Regions from separate parts of the Carnobacterium sp. 17-4 genome, predicted to be linked through region 3. Evidence: predicted binding sites of a transcription regulator. Region 3 holds the regulator's gene; each other region holds the start of a gene.

Region 1 (11,071 bases), 600 kb from region 3:
GTTCAGAAGCATTAGCCTTTTTCGAGCGCCAGAGATCCCGGTACGTGTCTGGACTGTCAATAAAAGTGAAGACATCCAATTTTGTTTAAGCAAACAAGTAGCAGGTATTATTACTGATTACCCTCAAAAGGCTCTTGAGATTAGAAATAATTTGTAATATGAAGGAGAATAGCGTGAAAAAGAAAAAAATTATTATCATCGTAGGACCAACGGCTGTTGGAAAAACAAGTTTAAGTATTTTCTTAGCTAAAGCTGTCAATGGTGAGGTTATTAGTGGCGATTCTATGCAGATTTACCGCAACTTAACTATTGGAACAGCTAAAGTTTCCAAAGAAGAACAACAAGAAATCCCGCATTACTTGATTGATGAAGTAGATGTCACAACAAGTTATGCAGTATCCGACTTTCAAAAGCGAGCGCGGTTTTTGATTGAGGAGATCTCTGCTAGAGGAAAAGTACCAATTATTGTTGGTGGCACAGGGTTGTATATTGAATCGTTGCTATATGATGTAACCTTTGGCGGCAGTGGCGAGAATGATCTCGCTTTTCGTGAAGCTCAAGAAGCATTAGCTATAGAAAAAGGGAATCACTATTTATGGGAACAGTTAATTAAAGTGGATCCTGTTGCTGCTGAAAACATCCATTTTAATAATCGTCGGCGTATCATTCGAGCTCTTGAAGTCTATCATGTAACTGGTCAACCTTTTTCCAGTTATCAAAGTGAACGCCAAGAGAAAGAACTGCTCTATGATGCTAAAATTATCGGGTTAACGACTGAACGAGAAGAATTGTATAAGCGAATCAATCTTCGTGTAGAGCACATGCTTGAAGCAGGATTGATTCAAGAAGCTGAGTGGCTGTATCAACAACAATTACCGGATGCCCAAGCTTCAAAAGGGATTGGGTACAAAGAATTGGTTCCCTATTTTGAAAAAAAAGCTACTTTACAAGAAGCGCAAGAAGCGATCCAACAGAACTCAAGAAGATACGCTAAACGTCAGCTTACGTGGTTTAAAAATAGATTAGAAAACGTAGAATGGTTTGATCTATTGGCTTCTCTTGAAGAAGAGGAACACATCAAAAACGAAGTGAAAAGATTTTTAAAAGAATAAGTTTATTAACGTCATTAAAATACTAGAATAGAAGGTGAGCGGAATGGAAACAAAAGAAACAGCTGAAACAGTAGAACGCGTCATCCTTGTAGGGGTGCAAACAAGAGAAAGCGATCAAGATTTCCGTTATTCGTTGACAGAATTGGCACAATTGACAGAAACTGCTCTTGGAGAAGTAGTAGGGGAACTTACTCAAAAAAGAGATCGAGTCGATTCACGTACCTTTTTAGGCAAAGGGAAAATGGAAGAGTTGATTTCTTTAGTGGATGAACTAGAAGCAGACACTGTTATCTTTAATCAAGGTTTAACACCTGGACAAACAAGAAACATTCAAAAACTTCTTTTGGATGACGTAAAAGTGATTGACCGTATTCAATTGATTTTAGATATTTTTGCAATGAGGGCTAAAAGTAAAGAAGGTAAATTACAAGTTGAGTTAGCTCAATTGCAATACTTGTTGCCGCGATTAGCCGGTCAAGGAATCAATTTGTCACGGTTAGGTGGAGGAATTGGAACACGTGGTCCAGGGGAAACAAAATTGGAAACGGATCGTCGTCATATTCGTGATCAAATTACTGATATCAAACGAGATCTTGCTGAAACCGAAAAACACCGAAGCCGTACGCGTGAACAACGCAAGGAGAGCGGAACTTTTCAAATTGGTTTAATGGGGTATACAAATGCTGGGAAATCTACCTTGTTAAATAAGTTGACTCAAGCAGATACGTACGAAGAAAACCAATTGTTTGCGACCTTAGATCCCTTGACTCGGCAATTATTGTTGCCAAGTGGAATGACGGTTACATTAACAGATACCGTTGGCTTTATTCAAGATTTGCCAACCCAATTAATTGAATCCTTTAAATCAACTTTAGAAGAAACGAAGGGCGTCGACCTGTTGCTGCATGTAGTAGATGCTTCTGCTGAAAATATGGCTGGACATGAACAGACAGTAGTTCAACTGTTGAAAGAATTAGGTATGGAATCTATTCCAATGATCACAGTGTACAATAAAAAAGATCTCGTCGAGGATGCATTCTATCCATCGCTTTTCCCTAATGTTTTTATCTCGGCGAATGATCCTGAAGATATCAATCAATTGCTGTCTGAGATCATGAACAAAATGAAAGAATTGATGGTCCCTTACCGGATTGAAGTTGAAGTTAGTCGTGGAGAACAGTTGGTTCGCTTAAAAAGAGAAACGCTTGTTGAATCAGAAGAATACGATGAAGAAAAAAATGTTTATGTAGTAAAAGGCTATGCGAAAGTAGAGTCGAAATGGAATGGAGAGAATCAAACGTCATGAGTTGGAACAAAAACTATGCACCCGAATTAATTGAAAAAATTAAAGCAGTAGAAGAAAAAATCAAGCCTATCCATGATCAGATTCATGAAATAGCATTATTCAATCAAAATAAAGTCTTGCAAAGTTTTAGAAATAAAAAAATCACGGAACAACATTTTACCCCCTCTACAGGATATGGGTACGATGATTTTGGAAGAGACGCTTTAGAAGAAGTATATGCTGAAGTCTTTGGAGCTGAAGCGGGTTTAGTTCGACCGCAGATCATTTCTGGGACACACGCTATCTCGACGGCTTTATTTGGTGTGATGCGCCCTGGAGATGATTTATTGTACATCACGGGGACTCCTTATGATACACTGCTTGAAATTGTGGGTGCTACTGGAAATGGCATTGGATCATTTAAAGAATACCAGATGGGATTTGATCAGGTAGATTTATTGTCGGATGGAACAGTGGATTTTGAAGCAGTAAAAGAAAAAATAAATGCGAAAACAAAAATGGTAGCTATCCAACGTTCTAGAGGTTATGCAAGCAGACCGTCATTTACGATAAGCCAAATTGAAGAAATGATTCAATTTGTTAAAGGGATCGATCCAGAAATCATTGTCTTTGTTGATAATTGTTATGGGGAATTCGTGGAAGGGCAAGAACCAATCGAAGTTGGAGCAGACTTGATGGCGGGATCATTAATCAAGAATCCAGGCGGAGGTTTAGCTAAAACAGGTGGGTATATTGTCGGAAAAACAGAACTGATTGATGCTTGTGGGTATCGCTTGACAACGCCCGGTATTGGTAGAGAAGCTGGTGCCTCTTTATATAGCTTACAAGAAATGTATCAAGGATTTTTCATGGCTCCTCATACTGTTGGTGAAGCCATAAAAGGAGCTGTTTATACAGCTGCACTTTTAGATGCTTGTGGTATTGAAAGTACACCAAAGTGGGATGATAAGCGAACGGATTTAATTCAAATGATTTCGTTGAATGACAAAGAAAAAATGGTTAAATTTGCGCAGACGATTCAAAAATATTCTCCTATCAATGCACATGTTTCTCCTATTGGTGCCTATATGCCTGGTTATGAAGATGATGTCATTATGGCAGCAGGAACCTTTATCCAGGGTTCAAGTATGGAATTAACGGCTGATGGCCCTATTCGTGCGCCATATACCTTATATGTCCAAGGTGGTTTGACGTATGAGCACGTCAAGTTAGCGGTCAGTTCTGCTGTAGAAGAATTATTTTTCCAATTATAAAAAAAATAATCATTTGTTATGCTGAAAATCGGGCTCTAAAGATATAAGATTTTTGACATTTTAAAAAGAGATTGTTACTGTAGTAATATGCTAGATGGGAGGATCCTCATGAACGAGAAAGAGCTAAGGCGTTCCATGTCTGTATTTCCAATTGGAACAGTCATGACATTGACGGACTTATCTGCACGTCAAATTCGGTATTACGAAGAACAAGAATTGATTTCTCCTGAACGTAATGAGGGGAATAGAAGAATGTATTCTTTAAATGATATAGATGTTCTTCTGGAAATCAAAGACTATTTAGCAGATGGCATCAATATGGCAGGAATAAAACGTATCTATGAATTAAAAGAAAAAGAAGTTGAAAACGAAGAGCAATCTGTTTTAACAGATGAAGACGTTCGTCGAATTTTACAAGATGAATTTTTAGCTCTACGAGGAATGAATCCAAAAGGTCCTTCACGTTTCTTTTAATTTTTTCATAGTAAAGTATAAAAAAACTATTATAAAAGGGAGTAAAGATAACCAAAATGAAGAATTTTACACGCAAAGAAATAGAAGTTAGTGCCAAGGAACAAAATGTTCGTTATTTAAGATTGATGTTTACAGATATTGACGGAACCATCAAAAATGTTGAGGTTCCAATTAGTCAATTAGAAAAAGTTATGGAAAATAAAATGATGTTTGATGGTTCTTCTATCGATGGATTCGTAAGAATTGAAGAAAGTGATATGATTTTACGCCCTGATTTATCTACTTGGTTGATTTTCCCTTGGGAAGAAGTAAACGGAAAAGTTGCTCGTTTGATTTGTGATATTTATAATCCCGATGGTACGCCGTTTTCAGGAGATCCTAGAAACAATTTAAAGCGTGTTCTGAAAGAAATGGAAGAACAAGGCTATACAGATTTTAACTTAGGGCCTGAACCGGAATTTTTCTTATTTAAATTAGATGAAAACGGAAAACCGACAACTGAATTAAATGATAATGGCGGCTATTTCGATTTTGCACCAACAGATCTAGGTGAAAACTGTCGTCGTGACATTGTATTGCAACTTGAAGACTTAGGCTTTGAAATTGAAGCCAGCCATCATGAAACGGCTCCAGGTCAACATGAGATCGATTGGAAATACGCGAGTGCAATAGAAGCTTGTGACAATATCCAAACCTTTAAGTTGATTGTTAAAACTGTTGCTCGTAAACATGGTCTGCATGCCACTTTTATGCCGAAACCTTTATTCGGCGTGAGTGGTTCTGGAATGCACTTTAATATGTCTTTGTTTAACAATGAAGGAAATGTTTTGTGTGATGAATCGGATGACCTAGGTTTAAGTAAAACAGCTTACCACTTCTTAGCAGGTATATTGGATCATGCTTTGGGATACACAGCGATTTGTAACCCGACTGTAAATTCTTATAAGCGATTGATTCCTGGCTATGAAGCGCCTGTATACATTGCGTGGAGCGCTCGCAATCGTTCACCTCTCGTACGTATCCCAAGTTCAAGAGGAATCTCTACTAGAATAGAGTTACGAAGCGTAGATCCTAGCGCAAATCCTTATTTAGCAGTAGCGGTATTATTACAATCAGGATTAGATGGCGTGAAGAAAGAAAGCAAAGTCCCTCAACCAATTGACCGTAATATCTACCGTATGTCTTCAGAAGAAAGATATAAAAAAGGTATCAAAGATCTTCCATCTACTTTGCACAATGCTGTAAAATATCTGCAAGAAGATAAAGTTGTGCAAAATGCATTAGGAGATCATATTTACAAAAGTTTTGTTAGCGCCAAACGTGTAGAATGGGCTGCTTATCGTGAACAAGTTTCTGAGTGGGAAAAAGATAAGTACCTAACGTTGTATTGATCAATTTAATAAAATCCGAAAAGAACCTGTGAATAGCTTATTCACAGGTTCTTTTTTAGCAATCGAACGATTGGTATAGTTCGATTCTTTCTTTTTAATCGGAACGAAAGAATTTTATATAATTTTAACGTTCGTTATATCATGTTAGGTTTTCTGACATTCGACGCATATTTTTGTTGACATCGAAAAAAAAGACTGATATTCTATAAAAGTAATCGAAAGGAGGACTAGAATGAGTGAGAAAGAACTACGGCGTTCACAATCGGTATTTCCGATTGGTACAGTTATGAAACTGACTGATTTATCTGCTCGACAAATACGTTACTACGAAGAGCAAGATTTGATTCATCCATTACGTAATGAAGGAAATCGGCGAATGTATTCTTTGAATGACATTGATGTTCTTCTTGAGATTAAAGATTATTTATCTGATGGAATCAATATGGCAGGCATCAAACGTATATATGAATTGCAAGAAAACAAAGAAAAAGCTAGGGAACAAGAAGTGTCTAAAGTGATGACAGATGATGATGTTCGCAAAATACTGCACGATGAGTTTTTAGCAGTAAGTGGTTTGGGTGTTAAGACACACCATTCATTTCTAGATCAAAATCGAATAGGATAAAATAAGATAGCGGAAACGTTAATCAAAAGGAGAGAAAAAGTGTATGGTTAAGTTTACGAGAAAAGAAGTAGAAGAAGCATCAAAGAAAGAAAATGTCCGTTTCTTGAGACTAATGTTTACTGATATTTTAGGAGTTATCAAAAATGTTGAGGTACCCATTAGTCAATTAAAAAAAGTATTGGATAATGAATTGATGTTTGACGGCTCTTCAATTGAAGGATTTGTACGGATCGAAGAAAGTGATATGTATTTAAGACCCGATCTAGATACTTGGTTGATTTTTCCATGGGAAACGACTGAAGGGGCTGGTAAAATCGCTCGACTAATCTGTGATGTTTACAATCCGGATGGCACTCCTTTTGCTGGAGATCCTCGTTCTAACTTAAAGCGTACACTAAAAGAAATGAAAGAATTAGGGTTCACAGATTTTAACTTAGGACCTGAACCTGAATTTTTCCTTTTTAAATTAAATGAAAAAGATGAACCAACTTTAGAGTTGAATGATGCTGGAGGCTACTTTGATTTAGCTCCGACAGACTTAGGTGAAAATTGCCGTCGCGATATCGTATTGCAATTAGAAGATCTAGGTTTTGAAATCGAAGCGAGTCATCATGAAGTTGCACCAGGACAACATGAAATCGATTGGAAATACGCCAGTGCAATAGAAGCGTGTGACAACATTCAAACGTTTAAATTGATTGTTAAAACAGTCGCTCGCAAACATGGATTACACGCTACATTTATGCCTAAGCCACTATATGGCGTGAACGGATCAGGTATGCACTTTAACTTGTCTCTATTTACTAAAGAGGGAAATGCTTTTTATGATAAAGATGGTGACATGGAATTAAGCGAGACAGCACGTCAATTCTTAGCTGGAATTTTAGACCATGCTAGAGCATTTACAGCAATTGTGAATCCTACAGTGAACTCATATAAACGTCTTGTGCCAGGATATGAAGCGCCCGTCTACATCGCTTGGAGCGGTCGTAATCGTTCGCCGCTGATTCGCGTGCCGCAATCAAGAGGTCTGTCTACACGAGTGGAATTGCGTAGCGTCGATCCTAGTGCAAATCCATACCTATCTATGGCTGTTTTATTAAAAGCAGGATTAGATGGCATAAAAAAGGAAATGAAAGCACCAGAACCTATTAACCGTAATATTTATGCAATGAGCGAAAACGATCGTCATGAAAGTGGTATTCATGATCTTCCAGGGACGTTGCAAGAGGCATTAGGATACTTGGCTAATGACAGCATTATTAAAGATGGATTAGGTGGACACATCTACGAAAACTTCATGAATGCAAAGAAAATTGAATGGTCTGCATTCCGTGAGCAAGTCACTGAGTGGGAGAGAGATCAGTACTTAAAAATGTATTAAAATAGAATAGGAAAAAGGAGCTAGGAAAAATTTCCTAGCTCCTTTTCCCTATTTGATTTGGGTCTAAACGCTCTTATCACACTACAGTACTCTAAAGAATAGCGACAGCCAATGCTTGTTGGATAGTGGTAATGTGTTTATCGTTTGTAAACTGTAATGTGATAGCTGGTTCGTTGGCGCTCGAAATAAAAATTTTTAATTCAGCATCTAAATCAAAATGTCCGGTTGTTTCGACTAAAAATCGACTGATCGATTTATAAGGTAAAGAATGGTAAGTTGTTTTCTTACCCGTAACTCCTTGTTTATTGATGATGATTAGCCGTTTATTTGTAAATATGATCAGATCACGGACTAACTTAAAAGCTAAATCAATTTCTTCAGACTCTAAAATAACTCCAACTAATTTTTTTCTAGCTTCATTCTCACTGATATTTCCAGCATTTCCTAAAAGGCCACCAATTAATCCCATGAAAACCCTCCTTGTCTACTCTATGGACCCATTGTAAACCGAGGTTTTTCTAAATTCAACTGATTAAAATAACATTCTTTGCTAAAAATTAAATTAATTCGTAAAAAGTGTTGACTTTTTATTCATTTTTACCTATAATTAATTTTGTTGCTAGTACATGTCTCAGTAGCTCAGTTGGATAGAGCATCCGCCTTCTAAGCGGACGGTCGGGAGTTCGAATCTCTCCTGAGACATCGATTAAAAAGTTAGAAAAGTTGAACAGTCAGCTTTTCTAACTTTTTTTCATGTTGAAATTAAAAAATATATCGTTTAAATTATTCACCAAATAATCGTTACACTTATCTACATATTTCTAAAACAGTTTAAAAGAATTATTCAAAAAAATGTAAAAATATTCTATATTTTTTTGAAATGATGGATTAATTTACGGTAAAAAAAATAAATTTTTCTCATCTTTTTTTTTATTCTTTTTTAAATGTGAAAAATACACGAAACTACTTTTGAATACAATTCTACTCAGGGTTCTTTACGCTTTATTATTCACAAACAATATTGCGGAACACTACATATAGAAAAAAACAAATATGTCAATAGGAAAACCACTATATATAGTGGTTTATTTATTTGCCAGTAGAGAAGAATAAGTGTAGAATACAAATAGAGAAGTAGAAGAAAGATCATTAAAAAAAGAAGCATAAAGGAGAATGTATGATGGCTCAAAAAACGATTATTGTTTACTCTAAACCAAACTGTATGCAATGTAATTTCACTAAAAAATATTTAGAAGATAAAGGTGTATCTTACGAAGTAAAAGATATTTTTGAATCAGAAGAAGCGTTAAATGAAGTCAAAGAACTTGGGTTCAGCTCTGTTCCGGTTATTTCAGTTGAAGGACAAGAAGCATTTAATGGATTTCGCCCAGATCTCCTTGATCAATTAGTATGAAAGTTGTTTACATTAGTTTAACAGGCCAAACACGAAAGTTTGTTAAAAAATTAGATATGGATTCGCTGGAATTGACGCCAACGAATCCATATCTTGCTTTAAATGAACCATTTATCATCGTCACCCCTACCTATGATAAAGAAGCAACGGACATATTAAATGATTTTATTGAGACAGCTGATAATAAAAACAATTTTAAAGGAGTAGCAGGTGGTGGGAATTTAAATTTTGGTAAGCTTTTCGCTTTTACAGCCAAAGATCTAGCACATGATTATCAAGTTCCATTGCTACATACCTTTGAATTCCAAGGTAACGAAGAAGACGTTGCACAACTAAAGAAAGCGGTGAATGAAATTGGATAAACCTAAATTAGCATCAAAGCCAAAAGAAGTTACGTATTTTAAGTTAAACAATGAACTGAATAGACCTGTAGATGGAAAAATCCCTTTAAACAAGGATCGTGAAGCTGTACGAGCTTATTTTTTAGAACACGTAAATCCGAATACAGTTTTCTTCTACACACTAGATGAAAAATTGAATTATTTAATTGAAGAAGATTATATAGAAGAAGAATTTTTATTAAAATACGACAGAGCATTTGTGCGTGCGTTGTTTGATGACATCTATAGCCGTAAGTTTAGATTTCGTTCATTTATGTCTGCATTTAAATTTTATACTCAATATGCCCTTAAAACAAATGACGGAGAACGTTTCTTAGAACGCTATGAAGATCGGATCGTTTTCAATGCACTGTATTTAGCTGATGGAGACACTGAATTGGCGAGTAGACTTGCGGATGAAATCGTAAACCAACGATACCAGCCTGCTACTCCAACATTTTTAAATGCTGGACGTAAAAGACGTGGAGAATTGGTTTCTTGCTTCTTAATTCAAGCAACAGATGACATGAACAGTATTGGTCGCGTTGTGAATAGTGCGTTGCAATTGTCTCGTATTGGAGGCGGAGTTGGAGTGAATTTATCTAATTTACGTGCTTCTGGCGATCCCATCAAAAAAATCGACAATGCTTCCAGCGGAGTCGTTCCAGTAATGAAATTACTAGAAGATAGTTTCAGCTATTCCAATCAGCTGGGTCAACGTAATGGAGCAGGGGCCGTTTATTTAAATGTCTTCCATCCAGATATTGTTTCGTTTCTTTCAACAAAAAAAGAGAATGCGGATGAAAAAATTCGTGTAAAAACCCTTTCTCTTGGACTAGTTGTGCCAGACAAATTCTATGAATTAGCAGCACATGATGAGCAAATGTATTTGTTTAGTCCATATGATGTTGAACGTATCTATGGGGAACCATTTGCTTATATTGATATCACTAAAGAATACGACAACATGGTGAACAATGAAGAAATACGCAAATCAAAAATCAGTGCCCGTGAATTAGAAAATGAAATATCTAAATTGCAACAAGAATCTGGTTATCCTTATATTATTAACGTCGATACAGCAAATCGTGAAAACCCAGTTTATGGAACCATCACAATGAGCAACTTGTGTAGTGAAATTTTGCAAGTCCAAGAACCTTCACTGATCAACAACGATCAAACATATGAGCATTTAGGAACAGATATCAGCTGCAATCTTGGTTCAACTAATATTGTAAACTTGATGAAATCATCTGATTTTGGAAACTCAATCGACACAATGGTACGGGCTTTAACAATGGTTACTGATCAATCAAGTATTGACGCTGTACCGTCAATTAAAAACGGGAACGATAAATACCATACGATTGGTCTTGGCGCAATGGGACTGCACACGTATTTAGCATTAAATCAAATTCACTATGGTTCACCAGAATCCGTTGAATTTACGGATGTGTACTTTAAACTATTAAATTACTATACGTTAGTATCTAGTAATAAAGTGGCGAAAGAAAGAAACACAACTTTTTATAATTTTGAAAAATCATCGTATGCGAATGGTACTTATTTTGATAAGTACATCAATGAAAATTTTGTTTTTTCAAGTGAAAAAGTTCAACACTTATTCGATGGAATCCAAGTGCCTACTATAGAAGATTGGGCAGCTTTAAAAGAAGCTGTAATGAGAGATGGTTTATACCATCAGAATCGTTTAGCTGTAGCACCAACGGGT
Region 2 (11,071 bases), 480 kb from region 3:
ATCACAGATGGATTTCCATGACTTAACAGTATAAAAATATGCAGGATTATGATAATGCTGCTTACGGTGTTTAGAATAATAGTAATCCTCTGCTTCACCGATAAATTCCCCGAGCTCTATTTCAAAACCTAATTCTTCCATGGATTCCCGTTTTGCCGTTTCTTCATGCGTTTCATTCGCTTCAATTTCTCCTCCTGGCAGTAAAAAAGAACCATTCGGTGGTGAAACAAGTAAAATTTGTTTCCTATCTTGGTCAAAAATCACAAAGTGTACACCAACACGCGTGCGATAATTTTGATTCTCAATTTTTATACCAAACGTTTTTACTACCATTCCGCGTTCCTCACCCTCATCAAAATCTCATCTTGTACATATTATAGTACATATACTAAAAAAAGACAGCTTAAATTTAAGCTGTCTTAGTTTGGATGTTGCTTTGTTTATTTAATTAAACCCTATTCAATTCCGATCGCTTTTCGCAAAGTCTTATTTTGAACAACAAAGTATAACAACATGATATTAACCGGTGCTAAAACAAGGTTTTGCACTACTCGTGTTGGAAAAATTACTAGGATAGCTTTATCTAACATTATTGTTAACCAGATTGTATTCAATCCTAAATTCACAAAAACGGTAACCAACAGAATCGCGATAATGATTCTTTTTAATGATTTTGGTTTCTTGTAAAGAATCAGACCATAAATCATTCCTCCGATAAATGCAGATAAGACAAATCCTGGGAAAAATACTCCCCCACCAAATAAAATCGTCCCCACTATATCTGCAATAGCTGAAGCCGTTCCAGCTATCCAAGGGCCATACAGCATACCAACAATAGCTATTGGCAAAAAACCAAAGCCAATCCGGACTATTGGTGTTTCAATTGAAATAAATTGGGTTAATACAATTTCTAATGCCATTAATAACCCAATTTTAGAAATACTTCTTGCATCGTACTTGTTCTCACTCATTTTGAAGATCTCCTTTGATGAGCTCCACACATAAAATCTTATGCAGCGAATGCAGAAACAAAACCGCAAATTGTCTACACAATTTTTCGTCCGTGGGCAACATCCCATCCCTACGACACTTAACGCTTTGTCTCCTACTCTGATATATTGCCTAAACTATTTAGTAGATATTTTAGGCAAATCCACTATAGCACATTCTATCTGTTTGGGGTAGTAGCGAATACTGCTAGTTAAAATAAATACTTTCAAAAATAAATTTAGTTATTGACAATCATTTTTTTCTTCTGTATATTAAGAACAAGTTAAGGAATATGATAATCAAATGATAAAACACTATGAAAAGAAGAGTACGTTTGTACCTGTCTATTTTAGAGAACCCAGTAAGTTGCTGAAAATGGGTTAGTCAGATTGAACCGAAGATGGTCTTTGAGTGGAGTTAGCGAAGCACTTTTAAATGTGTCAGCTTTCTACGGGAACACCCGTTACAGTGTCACAGTATAAAAAGGCGATTTAGTCTTACGTACTGGATAAGGTAAGTATAGCAATATACTTATAAATTAAGGTGGTAACACGAAGCAGATAACTGACTTTCGTCCTTACAAAGAAACGAATTCGTTCGTTTCTTTGTAAGGACTTTTTTAATTTTACAATTACATAACTAAACGCAATGAAGAGAAAAGTATTTTTACTGAATGCACTAACAGAGAGCCTGAATGCTGAGAACAGGTTTGCAGGAGTAAAAAGAAAATGGCCTCTGAGTGGGATACCAAGTGTTTTAAACATTAGGCTATCATGGGCGCACCCATTACAGTGCTAGAGTATCAGAAGTTTTCTTCTCGTACTTGATAAGGAGTCGTTTGTGAGAACAACTCAAATAAAGGTGGTAACACGACGGTAAAGCGTTCGTCCTTTAATCTACAGCAGTAGGTTAATGGGCGAATGCTTTTTCTATTTTAAGGAGGAATATATATGATCACACTAAACAATGTCAGTGTTACGTTTGAAGGAAGAGAAACAAGTATAAAAGCAGTAGAAAATGTTCAGTTAACCATTGAAAAAGGAGATGTTTTTGGAATTGTCGGCTATAGCGGCGCTGGGAAAAGCACTTTAGTCCGTACCATCAACCTTCTTCAACGACCGTCAGAAGGATCAGTAATCGTTTCAGGTCAAGATTTATTAAGTTTAAAACCAAAGCAATTACGAGCTGCGCGCAAGAAAATCGGGATGATCTTTCAGCATTTCAACTTAATGGGCTCTCGCACGATTGCTGAAAATGTTGCTTATCCTTTAAGAAAATCGGGTTTAACTAAATCACAGATCAAAGAAAAAGTTGCCGAGTTATTACAGTTGGTAGGACTAACCGATAAAAGTTCCGCATACCCTTCTCAGTTATCTGGTGGACAAAAACAGCGTGTAGCTATTGCTCGTTCTTTAGCCAACGATCCTGAAGTCTTATTATGTGATGAAGCCACAAGTGCCCTAGATCCAAAGACAACTCTTTCGATTTTAGAATTATTGAAAGAGTTGAACAAAAAATTAGCACTGACGATTGTCATCATCACCCACGAGATGCAAGTTGTAAAAGAAATTTGCAACAAAGTAGCTGTCATGGAAAATGGTCATGTTGTTGAAGAAGGTGATTTGGTTTCTATTTTCACCGAACCTAAAGAAAGGATCACAAAAGAGTTTATCAACACTTCAACTCATGTTGATCAAGCGCTAGAAAATATTTTAAAACATCCTACATTACTCGATTTGCAGACTAATGATGTCTTAGCTAATATTTCTTACGTTGGTGCAAGTACAAGTGATCCATTGATTGCTACACTGACTACTCGTTTTGGAGTTACCACCAATATTTTATTTGGAAATGTGGAGATTTTACAAGAAACGCCTGTCGGCAATCTGATTGTTGTCTTAAGTGGCGAACCAGGCCGTAGAGACAACGCCCTTGCCTATTTAAAGTCTAAAAACGTAAAAGTAACCTTGATTCACCATCACCAAAAAGTTATTCCATTAAAAAAAGAACACTATATTGTTTAAGGAGTGAACGACTATGACTGAATTTCTTACAACCTATTTTGAAAATGTTATTCCATTAAAAGATGAAATTGTTGAAAGTACTTTACAAACATTGTACATGGTAACTGTTACAGGATTGATTGCAGGTGTCCTTGGTTTAATTTTAGGAGTCGTTCTTGTTGTAACAGACCAAGGTGGTATTTTAGAAAGACCGCGACTTTACAGTTTACTCGATCAAATTGTTAATCTCTTTCGTTCTTTGCCATTCATTATTATGATGGCTTTAGTTGTTCCCTTTACCCGTTTTCTTGTTGATACGTCAATTGGAACAACCGCAGCTATTGTCCCTTTGGTCATTGGAACCGTTCCGTTTTTTGCAAGACAAATTCAAAATGCTCTTCTAGAAGTTGATCCTGGCGTTATAGAGGCTGCTGAATCTATGGGTTCCAGCCCTTTAGAAATCATTTTTCTTGTGTATTTAAAAGAAGGTCTAACAGCCATTATTCGTGTCTCTTCTGTAACCATTATTAACTTGATTGGGTTAACAGCCATGGCAGGAGCAATTGGAGGCGGCGGGTTAGGAAATTTAGCCATCTCTCGAGGGTACAATCGTTTCCAGAATGATGTGACATTAGTCGCAACCGTTATTATTTTACTTATTGTTTTTATTAGTCAATTTATAGGAAATGCGTTAGTTAAAAAAACGAGTCACTAGATGACATTGGAGGAAAATAACATGAAAAGATTAAAAAAAGGATTTTTAGGATTAACATTAGCATTAGGACTCTTGGTAACAACAGCTTGTGGAACAGATACTGCTTCAGATGCAAAAGCATCTGAACCCATTAAAATTGGGGTAGTTGGCGAAGTGAATGAAGTATGGGATTTCGTGAAAGAAAAATTAGCTTCGGATGGTATTGAGATCGAACTGGTTAAATTTACAGATTACGCTACGCCTAATGTCGCTCTTGCTGAGGGAGAATTAGATTTAAACTCGTTTCAAACGAAAATTTTCATGGATTCTTTTAACGAAGACCATGGAGAAAATCTAGTCGCTATCGCTGATACGGTTATCGCTCCTCTGGGCATTTATTCATCAAGTATCCAAGACGTTTCAGAAATAAAAGAAAATGATGTGATTGCTATTCCAAATGATGTTTCTAATGAAGGAAGAGCTTTACTATTACTTCAAACAGCCGGTTTAATTGAAGTTAATCCTGAAAAAAAACAAATCCCTGTAGTCGATGACATTACTTCCAACCCCTTGAATTTAACATTTGAAACATTGGACTCTTCTCAAACTGCTCGTGCTTTAGATGATGTGACTGCTTCCGTTATTAATAGCGGAATGGCCGTTGATGCTGGCTTCATTCCAACTGAAGATGCGGTTTTCTTAGAACCGGTTACTGAATCATCTGATCCTTATTACAATGCGATTGTTTCAAGAGAAGAAGATAAAGATAATGAAGTGTTCCAAAAAATTATAGAAGCTTATCAAGCAGAAGATACAAAAGAAGTCATCGCAGAAACATCAAAAGGTTCTTCTATTCCAGTTTGGTAATTAGATACAAATAGAAAGTGTCAACTAAATTAGAGAGGATGATAATTAATGTCAACATTACTTACTCAATCTACAGTACACGAAGAAGTTCAACAAGGAGCTCAAGAGGTTATTGCATTGCGTCGTTATCTTCACCAACATCCTGAACCAAGTTTAAAAGAATATGAAACGATTAAATTCATCAAAAATCAATTAGATCAATTAGAAATCCCTTACGAATCTGTGGGTGAAACAGGAGCTATCGGAACCATAATTGGTCAAAAAGGACCAGGAAAAACCATTCTCTTAAGAGCTGATATTGATGCTCTTGAATTAGAAGACGCAAAAGATAAACCCTACAAGTCACTTAATGAAGGCTTACATCATGCATGCGGTCATGATGGTCATACCTCAGCTTTATTAGGGGCCGCAAAAATTTTAAAAAATCATGAAGCAGATTTTGCAGGCACTATCAAATTAGCTTTCCAACAAGCTGAAGAAATCGGCGCTGGTGCAAGACAATTTGTATCTGGCGGGTTTGTTCACAATGTCGATCAATTTTTTGGTATCCATGTCGACTCTTCTATTGAAACTGGAAAAATCGTTTCTACTGCTGGTCCCACAAATGCATCTTGTGATATTTTTAAAATCAAAGTGACTGGCGAAAGTGGGCATGCTGCTAGACCTGATTTAGGAAGAGATGCTTTACTGACCGCCGCTGCTATTACTGTCGAATTGCAGAGCATTGTTGCCCGTGAAGTTAGTCCTTTAGACAATGTCGTGGTTGCTGTAGGCGTATTGAATGCTGGAACTCGTTACAATATTATTGCCAACGAAGCTTCCCTTGAAGGAACTGTTCGTACTTTCAGCCACACAACACGCCAATTTGTATTAGAGGCTGTCGAACGCGTGGCACGAGATGTGGCAACAGCCCATCGTACTACTATAGAATTTGAAAATTATGATGCGGCTGCGCCTCTTATCAACCATCAAACTGCTGCAAGTCGTGCAGCTCGTGTAGGAGCTGATATCGTGGGTGCAGAAAATGTTATTCAAAATAATCCAAAAAGCTTAGGCGCAGATGATTTCGCTGACTTTTTAGCTGTTGCTGAAGGGGTTTATGCTCGTGTTGGGACAAAAGACCCTACTAATCCGGACACGTGGTATGGACATCATCACGAAAATTTTGATATTGATGAACGAGGATTAGCTATCGCTACAGAATTACATGTCAACTATGCACTTGATTTTTTAAATGACCTCTACTAAAATAATTTTTTTTAAAATTTATTCTCTGAAAAGATTGAAGCGAGTTGTTTTTGCTTCAATCTTTTTATTTTTTATAGTTCTTTAGCCACTTTCTTAATGCAAAAACACTATATATAGTGTAATATGAATTGTGTATAACGACATATAGTATTTTATACTTATCTATTGATTTACATACATTATTAAGGAGTGATACCCATGATCGCAGATACCTCTACAAAAATGCACTTAAATATCACAAAATTAAATGAGGCTATACAAGCTTTCCCACAAGTACATCCGATAACGGATGATATGAATTTAACCTATAAAGGTGTTTCACGTTTAGTTATGTTAGATCGTTATTCATTTAAAGACATTTCTAAGTCTACTCTTTCTATCGGAGACTTAGTTGTTTTAACGATTAAAGCTGACCCTCAATACCCTACAAGAGGCACTGGATTTGTTACAAGCATCAACTATTCTAACCACACTGCTTCAATTTTAATTGATGAGGAATTCCGAGGATCCATTGAAGAGGATCATGAAAAAAAAACAGGATTAATCACTTGTAGCTTAGATGTGATTGAAAAACCACTTGAAATCTTTTACGAACAAATTGCAAAACGAAACGCAACTGGTTTAGCCGCTATCGAATCAACTCCTGAAAAAAGAAAAGTTGCTTATACTGCTTTTTATGAAGAATTAAAAAGTTTGAATTTTGTTCCTGCAGGTCGCGTTTTATATGGTGCAGGCTCAAAAACCGATGTCACTTACTTCAACTGCTATGTGATGCCCTTTGTCCCTGACTCACGCGAAGGCATTTCAGATCATCGAAAACAAGTGATGGAAATCATGAGCCGTGGGGGCGGCGTTGGAACAAATGGTTCTACACTTCGCCCACGTCATACGCTAGCACGTGGTGTGAACGGCAAATCATCAGGAGCTGTTTCTTGGTTAGATGACATCGCTAAGTTGACTCATTTGGTTGAACAAGGAGGCAGTCGTCGTGGGGCTCAAATGATTATGCTGGCTGATTGGCATCCCGATATTCTTGAGTTTATTATTTCAAAAATGCAGAATCCTCGTATTCTACGGTATTTGATTGAAAATACAACAGATGCTCAAATAAAGAAATTAGCTACCGATAAGTTACTTTTCACACCTTTTACTGAACGTGAGATTGCCATGTATCAAAGTATTTTAAATTATAAAAATGTACCTGGTTATGGTGGATTTGATGCGACTCTAATAAAAGAAGCGGCAGCTAAATTAAACGAAGGCGGCACGTATAGTGTACACGATCCAGACTTTTTATCTGGAGCAAATATTTCAGTTTGTCTAACAACTGATTTTATGGAGGCTGTTGAAAAAGGTGCAGACTATCCTCTTCGCTTCCCTGCCGTAGAAACATACAGCCCAGAGGAAATGGAAGAATACAATGCTCATTGGTCAGAAATTGGCGATGTCCGTGATTGGGAATCTTCGGGACATGGCGTTCATACGTATCGAACCATACCTGCTCGTGAATTATGGAAACTAATTACTATTTGTGCGACTTACGCTGCTGAGCCTGGCATTTTCTTTATCGATAATGCAAATCAGATGACGAATGCTTCTGCTTATGGGCAAAAAGTCGTTGCTACAAATCCGTGCGGCGAACAGCCTCTTGCTCCTTATTCTGTTTGTAATTTAGCAGCTGTCAATCTAGCTGAAATGGCCAATAAGAAATCTGGAACAATTAATTTTGATAAATTAAAGCAAACCGTTCAAGTCGGTGTACGTATGCAAGATAACGTGATTGATGCCACTCCTTACTTCTTAGCAGAAAACGAAAAACAAGCTTTAGGCGAACGCCGTGTTGGTTTAGGGATTATGGGACTCGCTGATTTACTAATTTACTGTGGCGCAGAATACGGTTCTCAAGAAGGAAATCAGTTAGTAGACAAGATATTTGAAGTTATTGCGGTTTCAGCCTATGAGGCTTCTATTGAGTTAGCAAAAGAACGAGGCAGCTTTCCATTTTTAATTGGAAAAACTGAAGCAGAGACCACTAAACTAAGAGAAAAGTTCCTTCAATCTGGTTATATGAAGAAAATGCCAAAACATATCCATGAAGGTATTATGAGATATGGGATACGCAATTCTCATTTATTAACGGTCGCCCCAACAGGTTCGACAGGTACCATGGTTGGCGTTTCCACCGGACTCGAGCCCTACTACTCTTTCAGTTATTTTAGAAGCGGACGCTTAGGTAAATTTATCGAAGTAAAAGCTGATATCGTTCAAGAATACCTAGATCATCATCCAGAAACAGATCCTGAACGGTTGCCAAAACAATTTGTATCAGCTATGAGCCTAAAACCTGAAGCTCATGTTGATGTTCAATGTACGATTCAACGATGGATTGACAGTTCTATTTCAAAAACAGTTAATGCTCCTAGAGGGTATACAGTCGAACAAGTTCAAACAATCTATGAACGTCTTTATAAAGGTGGAGCAAAAGGCGGTACAGTTTATGTAGATGGTAGCCGTGACACACAAGTCTTGACCTTAAAAGCTGAAGAAACAATATGGGATGAAGAAACAAAAGAAGAATTGTCTCCCACAGCACAAAAAACGATTCAAGTCGCTCCTATTAGCGAAGAAAATAAGTATGGAAATGAAGTTGGAGATACTTGTCCCATCTGTCGCCAAGGAACAGTAGAAGATTTAGGCGGTTGCAATACTTGTACTAACTGCAATGCTCAATTAAAATGTGGCTTGTAAATAAAAAGATGGAGCTGGGAAATCGTCCCAGCTCCATCTTTTTATTCGTACTCTTTTAGTTCTTCTAATTGGGCTTCTCGTTTTGTTTTGCGCCATTCAATAAAACCATTTCCTAAGCCTCGTAATAAAATTTCACTCGTTCCGAGGTTTGTTGCTAAAGGGATCTCATAAACATCACATAACCTAAGCAATGCTGAAATATCCGGCTCATGCGGTTGTGCTGTTAACGGATCTCTCAAAAAAATAACTAAATCTATCTTATTGTCCGACACATATGCTCCAATTTGTTGGTCTCCACCAAGTGGGCCTGATTTAAAGCGATGAACATCTAAACCAGTTGCTTCAATAATTCGCTGTCCGGTAGTTCCTGTCGCAAATATTTGGTGATCTTTGATAATTTCTCGATAAGCTGTGGTTAATTTTACCATTTCATCTTTTTTCTTATCATGAGCAATAAATGCAATATTCATCTCTTTCCAACTCCATTCCACCTTTTATCATTTAATGATAACATGTACTTGATAAAAAAGATAAGACTATGTTAGCGATTACTTTATGTAGAAAAGCCTAATACTTGATGACACTTTTCATCTGCGCTACACTTATCGTAGTTAAATTTTAAGGAAAGAGGGATTATACATGGGAAAGAAAATTGCAACAGTTGTGACCAATTTATTTGAAGATGTCGAATTCACTTCTCCAAAAGAGGCTTTAACAAATGCAGGTCATGAAGTGATCACTATCGAGAAAAAAGCAGGGAATACTGTTACAGGTAAAAAAGGAGAAACCACCATTACCATTGATAAAGGTATTGATGATGTTTCACCGGAAGAGTTCGATGCACTATTGATTCCCGGTGGTTTTTCACCAGATCAATTAAGAGCGGATGATCGATTTTTAGCTTTTACTAAGGCATTCGCTGATGCTAAAAAACCAATTTTTTCAATTTGCCATGGTCCACAACTTCTTATTAACGCTGAAGTTGTTAAAGGCAAAAGAATGACTGCTGTTAAACAAGTGGGTGTCGACTTAAAAAATGCAGGCGCATTATTTGAGGATAGCGAAGTTGTGGAAGACGAAAGCGGCATTATTTCAAGCCGTACACCTGAAGACCTTCCCGCTTTTAATAAAGCAATCGTGAACGCTTTATCTAAGTAATGATTAAATAAGTATTTTTTAATTTAATTCCATTAAATTTTTTACTTGTTTATCATAGGATGTTTAATTGATTATGATAAACTATAAGCGTTGTTTAAATAAAACTGAATTTATTTTCACTCTCTTTTCTCCCCCTATTGAAAAGAGTCTTATCCCCTTAGCTATCTCTTAATTGAGATAGCTTTTTTATCTTTTATCATTACCTTAAGGGATATATATAAATTTCATCACATTTTCTTCATAACTTATCGTTATAGTTTACTTATACCAATAACAACCAACTTTTTATATTGCCTTTTCTCCTCCAAAGTAAATGGCAATGACTCCTCTACCACCCTTTTTATATGGGTGGTTTTTTTTACCTAAAATAATATTGCCCTACTAATATTTTAATATTACTTACTTTTTTTCAAGCTCCTAACTTGACAAAAGCAAAAAAATATTGGTATACTTATAGAAACAAACAAGTGGTTGCTTGTCTAACTTACTTGTTTCATCCATTATGTTAAAAATACTTATTAGGAGGAATGTTATGGATTTTAGAACAAAAAAATTAGATTCCATTATATCACAGTTCAACAGCAACGCAGAAACAGGGTTATCCCCGAAGGAAGTAGAAGAACACAAAAAACAATTTGGTGCCAACCAATTTGATGAAGAGGAAAGTGTTTCTTTATTTTCAAAGATTCTTGATCAATTAAAAGATGTCACCGTTATTATCTTGATCCTTGCCGGAATTATCTCCACGTATATTGCCATTACTGAACACCCCGACGATTTATCAGAACCTATTGTAATCTTCTCTATTATTGTCATCAATGTTGTTATTGCTCTTAGGCAGGAAGGAAAAGCTGAAAAAGCTTTGGCTTCATTGCAAAGTCTATCTGCTCCACAAGCACGCGTTATAAGAGATGGTCAAGAAGACGTTATTGACGCTGCCGAGTTAGTACCAGGAGACATTATACTATTAGAAGCAGGTGATCAAATACCTGCAGATGCTCGTTTAATTTCTAGTGGTGATTTACAAGTCGAAGAGTCTGCATTAACTGGTGAAAGTGTGCCTGTCGAAAAAGACGAAAATGCAGAAATTGAAGAAGACAGCCCTGTTGGTGATGTATTTAATACTGTTTTTTCTGGAACCTTGGTTACCAATGGACGAGCAAAAGCTATTGTCGTAACAACTGGTATGGACACAGAAATGGGTTCTGTTGCAAACTTATTGAACAGTACTAAACAAGGAAAAACACCTTTACAATCTAGAATGGATAGTTTAGGAAAACAAGTAAGTGTCATAGCTTTAATTGCTGGGGTTATTATTTTCATTTTAAGCTTCCTTCAAGGAGAAGCATTTATCCTTAGCTTA
Region 3 (11,071 bases):
CAACATTCTTAACGCACTTAGTGTGATAGCTATTTGCCAATATGAAAATATTGATAAAGAAGGCGTAATGGAAAACTTGAAAACATTTAAAGGCGTTAAGCGTAGATTTAGCGAAAAACAAATGTTGGACATGGTAATCATTGATGATTATGCACATCACCCATCTGAAATCCGCGCAACGATTGATGCTGCTCGTCAGAAATATCCAAATAAAGAAATTATTGCTATTTTTCAACCACATACCTTTACTCGGACAGTTGCATTGCTGAGTGATTTTGCAGAATCGTTGAATTTAGCTGACTCTATTTATTTATGTGATATCTTTGGATCAGTACGTGAAAATCAAGGAGACATTACGATACAAGATTTAGTTAACAAAATCGATAATGGAGCATCGATATTAAGTGAAGAAAATATGTCACCATTGTTGGACCACCATGATGCAGTTGCTATTTTTATGGGAGCTGGAGATGTTCAAAAATTTGAACTAGCATACGAGACATTGCTAAGTCATTCATCATTAACAAAAGAATAGAAAAAAGACCGAAAGCTATGAGATTGACCATAGCTTTCGGTCTTTTTATCCAAACTTATTTTAATTACCGGACCATCTGAAAATTGCTAAACCAAACTCAAGAGTTACAATACTGGAGAAATTGTAGAAAGGATAATCAAGTTCGCTATCCTTCTATTTTTTTGTTAAAATAGTAACGACAAGTAAGGCTTTCAAAAGAATTATTAGATGACTAAATAAAAAAATAAACAAAACAGTAGCAGCTAAAGGAGTTTTATGATGAGTGAGAAAAAAAAATTAGTATTGATTGATGGAAATAGTGTTGCATATAGAGCTTTTTTTGCATTACATTCTCAATTAGAAAGAATGAAAAATAAAAATGGCTTACACACGAATGCACTATATGGGTTTCATAATATGATTGATAGTGTGTTAACAAAAGAAAAGCCTACACATGTTTTGGTTGCTTTTGATGCTGGGAATACAACCTTTCGCCATAGTTTCTTTGATGAATATAAAGCTGGTCGGTCAAAGACACCAAGAGAATTTTCAGAACAAATGCCTTATCTTAGAGAGTTATTGGATGGATTTGGAATTAGACATTATGAATTAGAAAACTTCGAGGCAGATGATATTATTGGAACTTTGGCAACAAAAGTTGATCCAACAATATATGATGTAGTGGTTATATCTGGTGATCGAGATTTAACACAATTGGCAAAAGAGAATGTTCGAGTGGATATTACAGTAAAAGGTGTTAGTGAGTTAAAAGAGTACACCACTGAATCAATTTATGAAGAGATGGGTATTAGCCCGCTTCAAATCATTGATATGAAAGGTTTAGCAGGGGACGCATCAGATAACATACCAGGTGTTACAAAGATTGGCGAAAAGACAGCCCTTAAGTTATTGAAAGAGTATGGATCGGTAGAAGGAATTTATGAAAATATTGATTTATTAAAGAAAAGTAAAATGAAAGAAAACCTAATAAATGAAAAAGAAACAGCATTACTAAGCAAACGACTTGCGACTATTGATACCGACTCTCCTATAAAAATTAGCGTTGAAGAGTTGAGTTTCAATGGACCGAACATGGAAAAACTTATTTCTTTTTATAAAGAAATGGATTTTAATTCTCATTTAAGTAAGCTTGATACTGCGGAATATGATGCAGAACAAAATAGTCAAAAAGAAGCTATTTCATATACGATCGTTACGGAAATTACAGAGAATATGTTTAACGATAATATGGCTCTTTATGTAGAAATGTTAGGCGATAACTACCATACTTCTCCTGTTTTCTGTATTGGATGGGGAGATGACCAACAGATTTATGTTGCGGAACCAGAAGTAGTTTTTGCATCAGATGATTTTAAAAACTGGGCAAAAGATAAAGAAGCTCAAAAGCAAGTATTTGATGCTAAAAGGACCTATGTTGCATTAAAGAGACAAAATGTGGATATCGCATCAATCGACTTTGATATCTTGTTGGCTTCTTACTTGCTAAATACAAAAGATAACAGTAAAGATCTATCTGAAGTAGCTACAGAACATGAGTATTATGAGGTTTCCTCAGATGAAAGTGTTTATGGAAAAGGAGCAAAAATCGCTATTCCAGAAGAGAAAACTATAATATACGATCATATTGCAAGAAAGATAAAAGCGATTCGTATATTAAGTAAACAATTAGGAGAAAACTTAGAAAAGAATGAGCAAACCAAGTTGTTTAATGAAATGGAATTGCCTTTATCTATGGTTTTAGCTGAAATGGAACTCACTGGGGTAAAAGTAAACGATAAACGATTAATGGAAATGAAAGAAGAATTTGCCATTCGTCTAACAGATATTGAACAACGAGTATATGAATTAGCCGGTGAAAAATTCAATTTAAACTCACCAAAACAATTAGGTGTTATTTTATTCGAGAAGATGGGCTATCCTGTGATTAAAAAGACTAAAACGGGTTATTCTACTGCAGTGGATGTTTTAGAGCAATTAAGAGAACAAGCTCCGATTGTTGAGCACATTCTAGACTATCGTCAAATCGCAAAAATACAATCTACTTATATAGAAGGTTTATTGAAAGTAATCGATAAAAAAACCGGGAAAATTCATACACGATACATGCAGACAATTGCTCAAACGGGACGTTTAAGTTCAGTTGATCCTAACTTACAAAATATTCCGATTCGATTAGAAGAAGGCCGAAAGATTAGACAAGCGTTTGTTCCTAGTCATGAAGGTTGGGAAATATTTGCATCCGATTACTCGCAAATTGAATTGCGTGTATTGGGTCATGTTTCAGACGATAAATTACTAAAAGAAGCCTTTATTGAGGGACAAGACATCCATTCAAGTACAGCTATGCAAGTATTTGGTATTGGATCTCCAGAAGAAGTTTCTTCTGAAATGCGCCGTAGAGCTAAAGCTGTTAACTTTGGGATTGTTTATGGCATAAGTGATTATGGTTTATCACAAAACTTAGGAATTAGCCGAAAAGAAGCGCAGCATTTTATTGATACGTACTTTGAAAAATACCCTGGTGTAAAAACGTATATGGAAGATATAGTGAGAGAGGCAAAAGATAAAGGGTTTGTTGAAACGCTCTTCCAACGTCGTCGTTATTTACCAGAAATCAATTCTCGAAATTTCAATTTGCGCTCATTTGCTGAAAGAACAGCTATCAATACACCTATCCAAGGTAGTGCAGCAGATATTATAAAAATTGCTATGATTAAAATGGACCAAAAATTAAAAGAATCAACTATGAAAGCAACTATGCTGCTACAAGTACATGATGAACTAATTTTTGAAGCACCTAAAGAAGAAATTGAACAATTAAGAGCATTAGTTGTTGAAGTTATGGAAGGTGCAGTAGAATTATCTGTTCCATTAAAAGTTGATAGCAACAGTGGAAAAAGCTGGTATGAAGCGAAATAATAAAGAAAGTGTTTCTGCTATGGTTGTTGATAGCAGAAGCACTTATTTTATCTAGAAAGGAAGAAATACGTTGCCGGAATTACCTGAAGTTGAAACAGTTAGAAAAGGTTTAGAAAAACTTGTGTCAGAAGCAACGATAGAATCCGTTGATATATACTGGGATCGTATCATTTCAGGTCCAATTGAAACAACTGAGTTTAAGCGCATTTTAATGGGTGAAAAAATTATGGAATTTGACAGACGAGGCAAATACATTATCATTCGTTTTAAACAATGGGCATTGGTCTCGCATTTACGTATGGAAGGGAAGTATGAAGTAGAAGAATCATCAGCACCTCTAAAAAAACATACACATGTAGTTTTTCATTTAGCGGATGGGAGAGACTTACGTTATTTGGATGTGCGCAAATTTGGACGGATGACGCTTGTGCCGATAGGAGAAGAGTTCACTGCAACTGGGATAAAACTATTGGGCCCAGAGCCTACGGTAGAAACCTTTGATGAAGCAATTTTTTATAAAACCTTGCAAACTAAAAAAAGAGCTATCAAGCCTCTTTTATTAGATCAAAAGATAGTAGCAGGTTTAGGAAATATCTATGTAGATGAAGCACTGTTTTTAGCCAAAATGCATCCCTTAAGAACGGCAAATAGTTTACAAAAAAATGAAGTTTCTCTACTACATGAAGCCATCATAAAAGTACTTGGGGACGCAGTTGAAGCGGGTGGGACGACTATTCGTACGTATCAAAATGCTTTAGGAGAAGCGGGTTCATTTCAAGTGAAATTGTCTGTCTATGGTAAAAAAGGCCTACCATGTATTCGTTGCGGCACACCAATCGAAAAAATTAAAGTTGCGCAAAGAGGGACTCATTTTTGCCCTAATTGTCAGCGATTAATGATTGAGTAATAAAAAAGAGGCGATAGAATGACTGTGATCTTAGGATTAACTGGAAGTATTGCTACGGGTAAATCAACTGTTAGCAAAATATTTAAAGAACAAGGATTTCCTGTGGTGGATGCAGACGTTGGAGCAAGAGAAGTCGTCAAACCTGGAACAGAAGGATTAAGTGAAATAAAAAAACAATTTGGCGATAACGTTATTTTGACTGACGGTACGTTAAACCGAGCGGCATTAGGGAAGATTGTGTTTAAAGATGAAAAACAAAGAGAGAAGCTAAATATGATCTTATCTAAACGCATTTATCAATGGGTGATGGACCAAAAAAAAGAGTATTTGAAACGAGACCCTGCGATTCTTGTGTTGGATATCCCCCTTTTATTTGAGGCGGGTTATGAAAAAGAAGTGGATCAAGTGATGGTAGTAGCTACGACCAAAGAAATTCAAATCGATCGATTGATGAAGAGAGATAAGATAGGAAAAGAAGATGCAATTCAAAAAATCAACTCTCAACTTCCAATTTCAGAAAAAATTGTTCTTGGAGATAGCGTTATTGACAATAGCGGATCAACTGAAAATACGAAACAGCAAGTTATAGACTGGATAGACAAAATAACAGCCAAATAAGAGACGTAAGAACAAGTATTTTAGCTTGTTCTTTTTTTTTAGATCAAATTTGCGCCTTATTTAATCGGTTTTATCTCTAGTTTATGTGTGGTATAATAGTGTAAATAAGTGCGTACAAATAGAGTGTTAGTAAGAATAACACTTAAGATAGGAATGATAAACATGCAATGTCCACGCTGTCAAAATAATGGTTCTAAAGTTGTCGATAGTCGTCCAGCAGATGATGGGCGTGCTATTCGCAGAAGGAGAGAATGTGAAGCATGCAAATTCCGCTTTACTACGTTTGAACGAGTAGAAAAAACACCGCTTTTAGTTATTAAAAAAAATGGCACCAGAGAAGAATTTAATCGCGAAAAAATTCTAAGAGGATTGATTCGTTCGTGTGAAAAACGACCTGTAGCAATGGAACAAGTTGAAAAAATAGTTGATGAAGTAGAAAATCAAATCAGAGGACTAGGCGAAAATGAAATTGCTTCTGCTATTATCGGAGAATACATTATGGAAAAATTAGCTGACATAGATGAGGTAGCTTATATACGTTTTGCTAGTGTTTATCGCCAATTTAAAGATATGAGTGTCTTTTTAAAAGAATTACAAGAATTTGAAAGAAAAAAAGCTGGAAAAAATTAATTGAAATAGAAAGGTGGGAGTTGTTTTGGGGTATCCATGGAAAAACTTAAGTCCCAAGGATGGTTTTTTAGTAAAACAACAGGCATTGCTTTCGGATATCGATCAAAAAATTCTCACTTTTTTGTATCAACCTTTAGTAGGAAATGCTGCATACAGTCTTTATATGACTTTGTGGACAGAGATAGAAGAAGAGAATTACTGGAGTGAAGGAATCTTACATTCTGAATTGCTAGCTTTGTTAAATATTGGTATCCCTGAGTTGTATCAAGCTAGAATTAAATTGGAAGCAATAGGATTGATTAAAACATATCTTCAAACAAGTCCGACAAAGCTAATTGTCTACGAATTACAAGCTCCTCAAACGAGTAAGGTCTTTTTTAAGGACGATTTATTAAGTTTGTTGTTATTAGAAAAAGTTGGAGAACGAAAATTCAAAAAATTAAGAAATCGATTTGTTGTAGAAACTATAGATAAAAATAAGTTTCAAGAGATCACAAAGTCTTTCTTGGATGTTTTTCAGTTTGATGCTGAGTTACTAAAAAGAGAGAAAGAATTACTTAAACAGCCGGTTTCTTATATTGGTAATACAAGTTCTACAAGACCAAGAGTTGATCCTAAAACATTTGATTTGAAATTCTTTTATACAGGATTAAATCACCAATATGTCAACCGTTCTTCGATCACAAAAGAAATTGAAGAGACAATACTTGTATTGCATACGCTGTATGGCTTAGATGAGTTAGCTATGCAACAATTCGTATTAAATGCTTCGGATATCGAAACGGGTAAAATTGACGAAAAAAGATTAAAAAAATTGGCGTATGATGATTACCACAATAAAAACCAACAAAATATCTCTTTAAAAGACGTTGTAGAAAAAGATATAGAAGTAGATTCCAACCAACAAAAAATGCGTGAAACGGAGCTAACTAATAGAGGGTTAACCAAAGAAGATATTGCCGTTATTGAAGTGAGTGAGCAAATAAGTCCGGTTGATTTTATGAATTCTATTAAAGATCAAAAGGGTGGGTTTGTCACAAAACCAGAAGAGTGGACATTAGAAGAAATTGTCAAAAAAGCTAATTTGCCAACGGCCGTTATCAATATTTTGATTCACTATATTCTAGTTGTAAGGAATAACCCAACACTGGATCAAAAATTGGCCTATAAGATCGCGAATGACTGGGCGCAAGAGAAAGTTGTTGCACCTGAAGAAGCGATTCAAAAAGTGAAAAAAATGTACTCTGAAAATGCTGAAAAACGACAACAACAAGAAAATCGTAGTAAATCGTATACGCAAAACAGAGGCAAATCAAATTATGGTAATCAAACAACTATAAGAAAAGAAACGCTTCCCGATTGGGCTAAAGAAGGAAATAATCAATTGGAAGAAAAGCCGATGAGTGAAGAAGAGCAAAATGCATTTATGGAAAGATTGAAAAGAATTCAAAATTTCGGCAAAGAAGGTGAATAATGATGGAAGATATCGGTGAAAGTCTAACAAGAATGATTAAAGAGCGTAATTTGAATCATAAATATGAGGAATTAATCCAAGAAGTATTAGATGATCCAGATGTCATGCAATTTATTGAAGACAATCGCCAAAAATTGAACGATGAGGCTATTGTAAAAAGTTATGCTAAGTTGTATGAATATGTACAAGAAAAAAAGAAATTTCATTTAAACAAAGGTATGATGGCTCCAGGTTACCATCCTAAATTGATTTTAAACTACCATTACATTGATGTAACTTATGTGCCTTCTGCTGAGTTGATCGCTAGGCAAAAAGAATTAGAAATTAAAAATCGTATTTATTCCATGGATATGCCTAAAGATGTTCGGAATGCAAAACTAGCTGATTTTGAATTGACTGATGAACGAAGATTTGCGATTTCAGAGGTTTATGACTTTATTGATGCGTATATGACGAATCCTAAAGGCTACCATAAAGGCTTGTATTTACAAGGATCATTTGGTGTAGGGAAAACGTATCTCTTAGGTGCGTTAGCACATGAATTAGCTAAAAACGGTTTCCCTTCTACGCTCATGCACTTTCCGTCATTTGCAGTGGAAATGAAGCAGTCTATTGGCAAGAATAATACCGGTGAAAAGTTAGAGTTTGTAAAAAAAGCACCAATACTCATGTTAGACGATATTGGTGCGGATTCTATGTCTAGTTGGATAAGAGATGATGTACTAGGAGTTATTTTACAGTACCGCATGCAAGAACAACGGCCTACTTTTTTCTCTTCTAATTTTGATATGAAACAACTTGAAGAGGAACACTTAAGAGTAACGCAAAGAGGCGAAGATGAGCCATTAAAAGCAAAAAGAATTATGGAAAGAGTTCGTTATCTAGCTAAAGAAGTGAAAATGACGGGTTCTAATCGACGTCATCTCCAATAAATAAATTAGAAATACACATCCTATCCTTGAAATTAGAATCAAAAAGTGCTTTAATGATAGATATAAAAGAAATCATTGAGAAAGACACCAAAACTTGGTTACGATTTTTTTAGAGAAGAAAACAATGCTGAAAGTTTTCTAATTTCGTTCTTGTTTTGACCCCTTTCGAGTGCCACTGTGAACCTTTTCGTATTAGCAGTTGGTCGTTTAGCTAGCGTTAACAGCTTAGAGTGAGTTTAGAGTGTTTGCTAAATTCTGAATCTGGGTGGAACCACGTAATGAACGTCCCTTTTATGGTATTTTATATACTATAAAAGGGGCTTTTTTGTTTTCTAGCTGAACAAAGATGGTATTTTAAAATTAGAATATGGAGGAATAAACTATGTCAGAAATTAACATTACGTTTCCAGATGGAGCAGTAAAATCGTTTCCAATGGGTTCATCTACAAAAGATATTGCTGAAAGTATCAGCAAAGGTTTAGCCAAAAAAGCATTAGCTGGTAAATTTAACGGAGAATTAGTGGATTTAGTACGTCCGCTAGAAGTAAATGGTGAGATTGAAATCATTACACCAGATCATGAAGATGCATTACAAATTTTGCGTCATTCAACTGCTCACTTGATGGCAAATGCATTACGTCGTTTGTATCCAGATATAAAATTTGGAGTGGGTCCTGCCATTTCAACTGGATTTTATTATGACACAGATTCTGAAGCACCAATAACAGATGAAGATATTCCAAAAATTGAAGCTGAAATGATGGCAATTGTAAAAGAAAATAATCCTATTGTTCGTAAAGAAGTTACACGTGAAGAAGCGTTAGAAATCTTCAAAGATGATCCTTACAAAGTAGAATTGATTACAGCATTACCTGAATCAGAAAAAATTACAGTATATGACCAAGGCGATTTTGTAGATTTATGTCGTGGTGTCCATGTGCCATCTACAGGTCGTATTCAAGTGTTTAAACTGTTATCTCTTGCAGGTGCCTACTGGAGAGGGAACTCGGATAATAAAATGATGCAACGGGTTTACGGAACAGCATTCTTTGATAAAAAAGACTTGAAAGAGTTTATAAAAATGCGTGAAGAAGCTAAGTTACGTGATCACCGTAAATTAGGAAAAGAATTAGATTTATTCATGATTTCTCCTGAAGTTGGATCTGGATTGCCGTTCTGGTTGCCAAAAGGTGCTACGATTCGTCGTACAATTGAACGTTACATCGTTGACCGTGAAATCAGTTTAGGTTACCAACATGTCTACACACCTATTATGGCTGATGTAAACTTATACAAAACATCTGGTCATTGGGACCATTATCATGAAGATATGTTCCCACCTATGGATATGGGTGATGGCGAAATGCTTGTCTTGCGCCCAATGAACTGCCCACACCATATGATGGTATACAAAAATGATGTGCACAGCTACCGTGAGTTGCCTATTCGGATTGCTGAATTAGGACAAATGCATCGCTATGAAAAGAGTGGAGCTTTATCAGGATTACAACGAGTACGTGAAATGACTTTGAATGATGGACATACATTCGTACGTCCAGATCAAATTGAAGAAGAATTCAAGCGTACACTGGAGTTGATGTTAGCTGTTTACGGTGATTTTAACATTACTGATTACCGTTTCCGATTAAGCTATCGTGATCCTAATAACACAGAAAAATACTATGATGATGATGGTATGTGGGAAAAAGCTCAAACAATGCTTAAAGCAGCTATGGATGACATGGAATTAGACTATTTTGAAGCAGAAGGCGAAGCAGCTTTCTATGGTCCTAAACTAGATGTATTAGTAAAAACAGCTATCGGAATTGAAGAGACACTTTCAACAATCCAACTAGACTTTTTACTTCCAGAACGTTTTGACCTGACATATGTAGGTGAAGATGGCGAAAATAATCACCGTCCTGTGGTTATTCACCGTGGTATTGTTTCTACAATGGAGCGTTTTGTAGCTTACTTGATTGAAGAGTACAAAGGAGCGTTTCCTACTTGGTTAGCACCAGTTCAAGCGACAATTATTCCAGTTAACTTAGATATGCATACAGATTATGCTTATGAGATTAAAAAACAACTAGAAAGTATTGGAATGCGCGTAGATGTTGACGAACGCAATGAAAAAATGGGGTATAAAATACGTGCTTCTCAAACACAAAAAATACCTTATCAATTAGTTGTTGGAGATAGCGAAGTTCAAGATAATACGGTTGCGGTACGTAAGTATGGCGAAAAAGCGACTGAAACAATTGGGTTAAATGATTATATAGAAAAAGTTTCATCAGAAATAAAAAACTTTAGCAACTAATAGATTGACATTATAGATTCAATAAAGTATAATAAATAAGTTGAGAAAATCAAGCAGAAGCACCCGCTTCTCGCCTAAGTTGACGAAAGTGTCTCTGGGCTAGATATAAACGATGATAACTTGCATTCGGTGTGAGTTAGAAATTATTTATAGGCGGGTTCATAATGAACTCGTCTATTTTTCTGCTGTTCTTTCTCTCAAATCTAATGGAGGTGTATGACCATAGCAAAAGATATGATGGTAAATGACGGCATTCGTGCACGTGAATTACGCGTTATTGGTAGTAATAGCGAACAACTTGGTGTAATTACAAAAAGTGAAGCGTTAAAACTTGCAGAAGAAGCAAACTTAGACTTAGTACTAGTAGCTCCAAAAGCAAAACCACCTGTAGCACGTATTATGGACTACGGTAAATTCCGTTTTGAGCAACAGAAAAAAGAACGTGAAGCCCGTAAAAATCAAAAAGTCATTAGTATCAAAGAAGTAAGATTAAGTCCTACTATTGATTTAAATGATTTTAATACTAAATTACGTAACGCACGTAAGTTCCTTGAAAAAGGAGATAAAGTAAAGGCTTCAATCCGATTTAAAGGTCGTGCCATTACTCATAAAAGTATTGGTAAAGAAGTGTTGGATCGTTTAGCTAAAGAAACAGCTGATATTTCAACTATTGAATCAGCAGCTAAAATGGATGGTCGCAGCATGTTCTTAATTTTAGCACCAAAGAATGAAAAGT

Evidence for each region. The regulator NrdR, encoded in region 3, represses ribonucleotide reductase genes. The targets are predictions, from matches to a motif close to ACACNATATATNGTGT.
Region 1: a site for NrdR is predicted at 8,614-8,629, ahead of nrdH (glutaredoxin-like protein NrdH). Genes of this name have one in related genera too.
Region 2: a site for NrdR is predicted at 5,907-5,922, ahead of CAR_RS01380 (vitamin B12-dependent ribonucleotide reductase). Genes of this name have one in related genera too.

What each region holds. Positions count from the first base shown of each region.
Region 1 covers NC_015391.1:1,348,780-1,359,850, reverse strand. Annotated here, with positions in the region: gene CAR_RS06575 (glycerophosphodiester phosphodiesterase) at 1-157, shown strand, start outside; gene miaA (tRNA (adenosine(37)-N6)-dimethylallyltransferase MiaA) at 159-1,112, shown strand; gene hflX (GTPase HflX) at 1,156-2,418, shown strand; gene CAR_RS06560 (methionine gamma-lyase family protein) at 2,415-3,671, shown strand; gene CAR_RS06555 (MerR family transcriptional regulator) at 3,780-4,145, shown strand; gene glnA (type I glutamate--ammonia ligase) at 4,202-5,536, shown strand; gene CAR_RS06545 (MerR family transcriptional regulator) at 5,769-6,161, shown strand; gene glnA (type I glutamate--ammonia ligase) at 6,205-7,545, shown strand; gene CAR_RS06535 (PH domain-containing protein) at 7,637-8,014, opposite strand; tRNA gene CAR_RS06530 (tRNA-Arg) at 8,174-8,247, shown strand; gene nrdH (glutaredoxin-like protein NrdH) at 8,726-8,959, shown strand; gene nrdI (class Ib ribonucleoside-diphosphate reductase assembly flavoprotein NrdI) at 8,956-9,321, shown strand; gene nrdE (class 1b ribonucleoside-diphosphate reductase subunit alpha) at 9,308-11,071, shown strand, end outside.
Region 2 covers NC_015391.1:267,252-278,322, reverse strand. Annotated here, with positions in the region: gene CAR_RS01410 (NUDIX hydrolase) at 1-333, opposite strand, end outside; gene CAR_RS01405 (folate family ECF transporter S component) at 456-971, opposite strand; THF riboswitch at 1,013-1,115, opposite strand; gene CAR_RS01400 (methionine ABC transporter ATP-binding protein) at 1,941-3,014, shown strand; gene CAR_RS01395 (methionine ABC transporter permease) at 3,028-3,708, shown strand; gene CAR_RS01390 (MetQ/NlpA family ABC transporter substrate-binding protein) at 3,730-4,554, shown strand; gene CAR_RS01385 (amidohydrolase) at 4,603-5,802, shown strand; gene CAR_RS01380 (vitamin B12-dependent ribonucleotide reductase) at 6,001-8,550, shown strand; gene mgsA (methylglyoxal synthase) at 8,592-9,020, opposite strand; gene CAR_RS01370 (type 1 glutamine amidotransferase domain-containing protein) at 9,190-9,708, shown strand; gene CAR_RS01365 (cation-translocating P-type ATPase) at 10,241-11,071, shown strand, end outside.
Region 3 covers NC_015391.1:752,063-763,133, forward strand. Annotated here, with positions in the region: gene murC (UDP-N-acetylmuramate--L-alanine ligase) at 1-535, shown strand, start outside; gene polA (DNA polymerase I) at 794-3,454, shown strand; gene mutM (DNA-formamidopyrimidine glycosylase) at 3,525-4,361, shown strand; gene coaE (dephospho-CoA kinase) at 4,380-4,979, shown strand; gene nrdR (transcriptional regulator NrdR) at 5,142-5,609, shown strand; gene CAR_RS03690 (replication initiation and membrane attachment family protein) at 5,635-7,083, shown strand; gene dnaI (primosomal protein DnaI) at 7,086-8,015, shown strand; gene thrS (threonine--tRNA ligase) at 8,398-10,335, shown strand; ribosomal protein L20 leader region at 10,381-10,523, shown strand; gene infC (translation initiation factor IF-3) at 10,552-11,071, shown strand, end outside.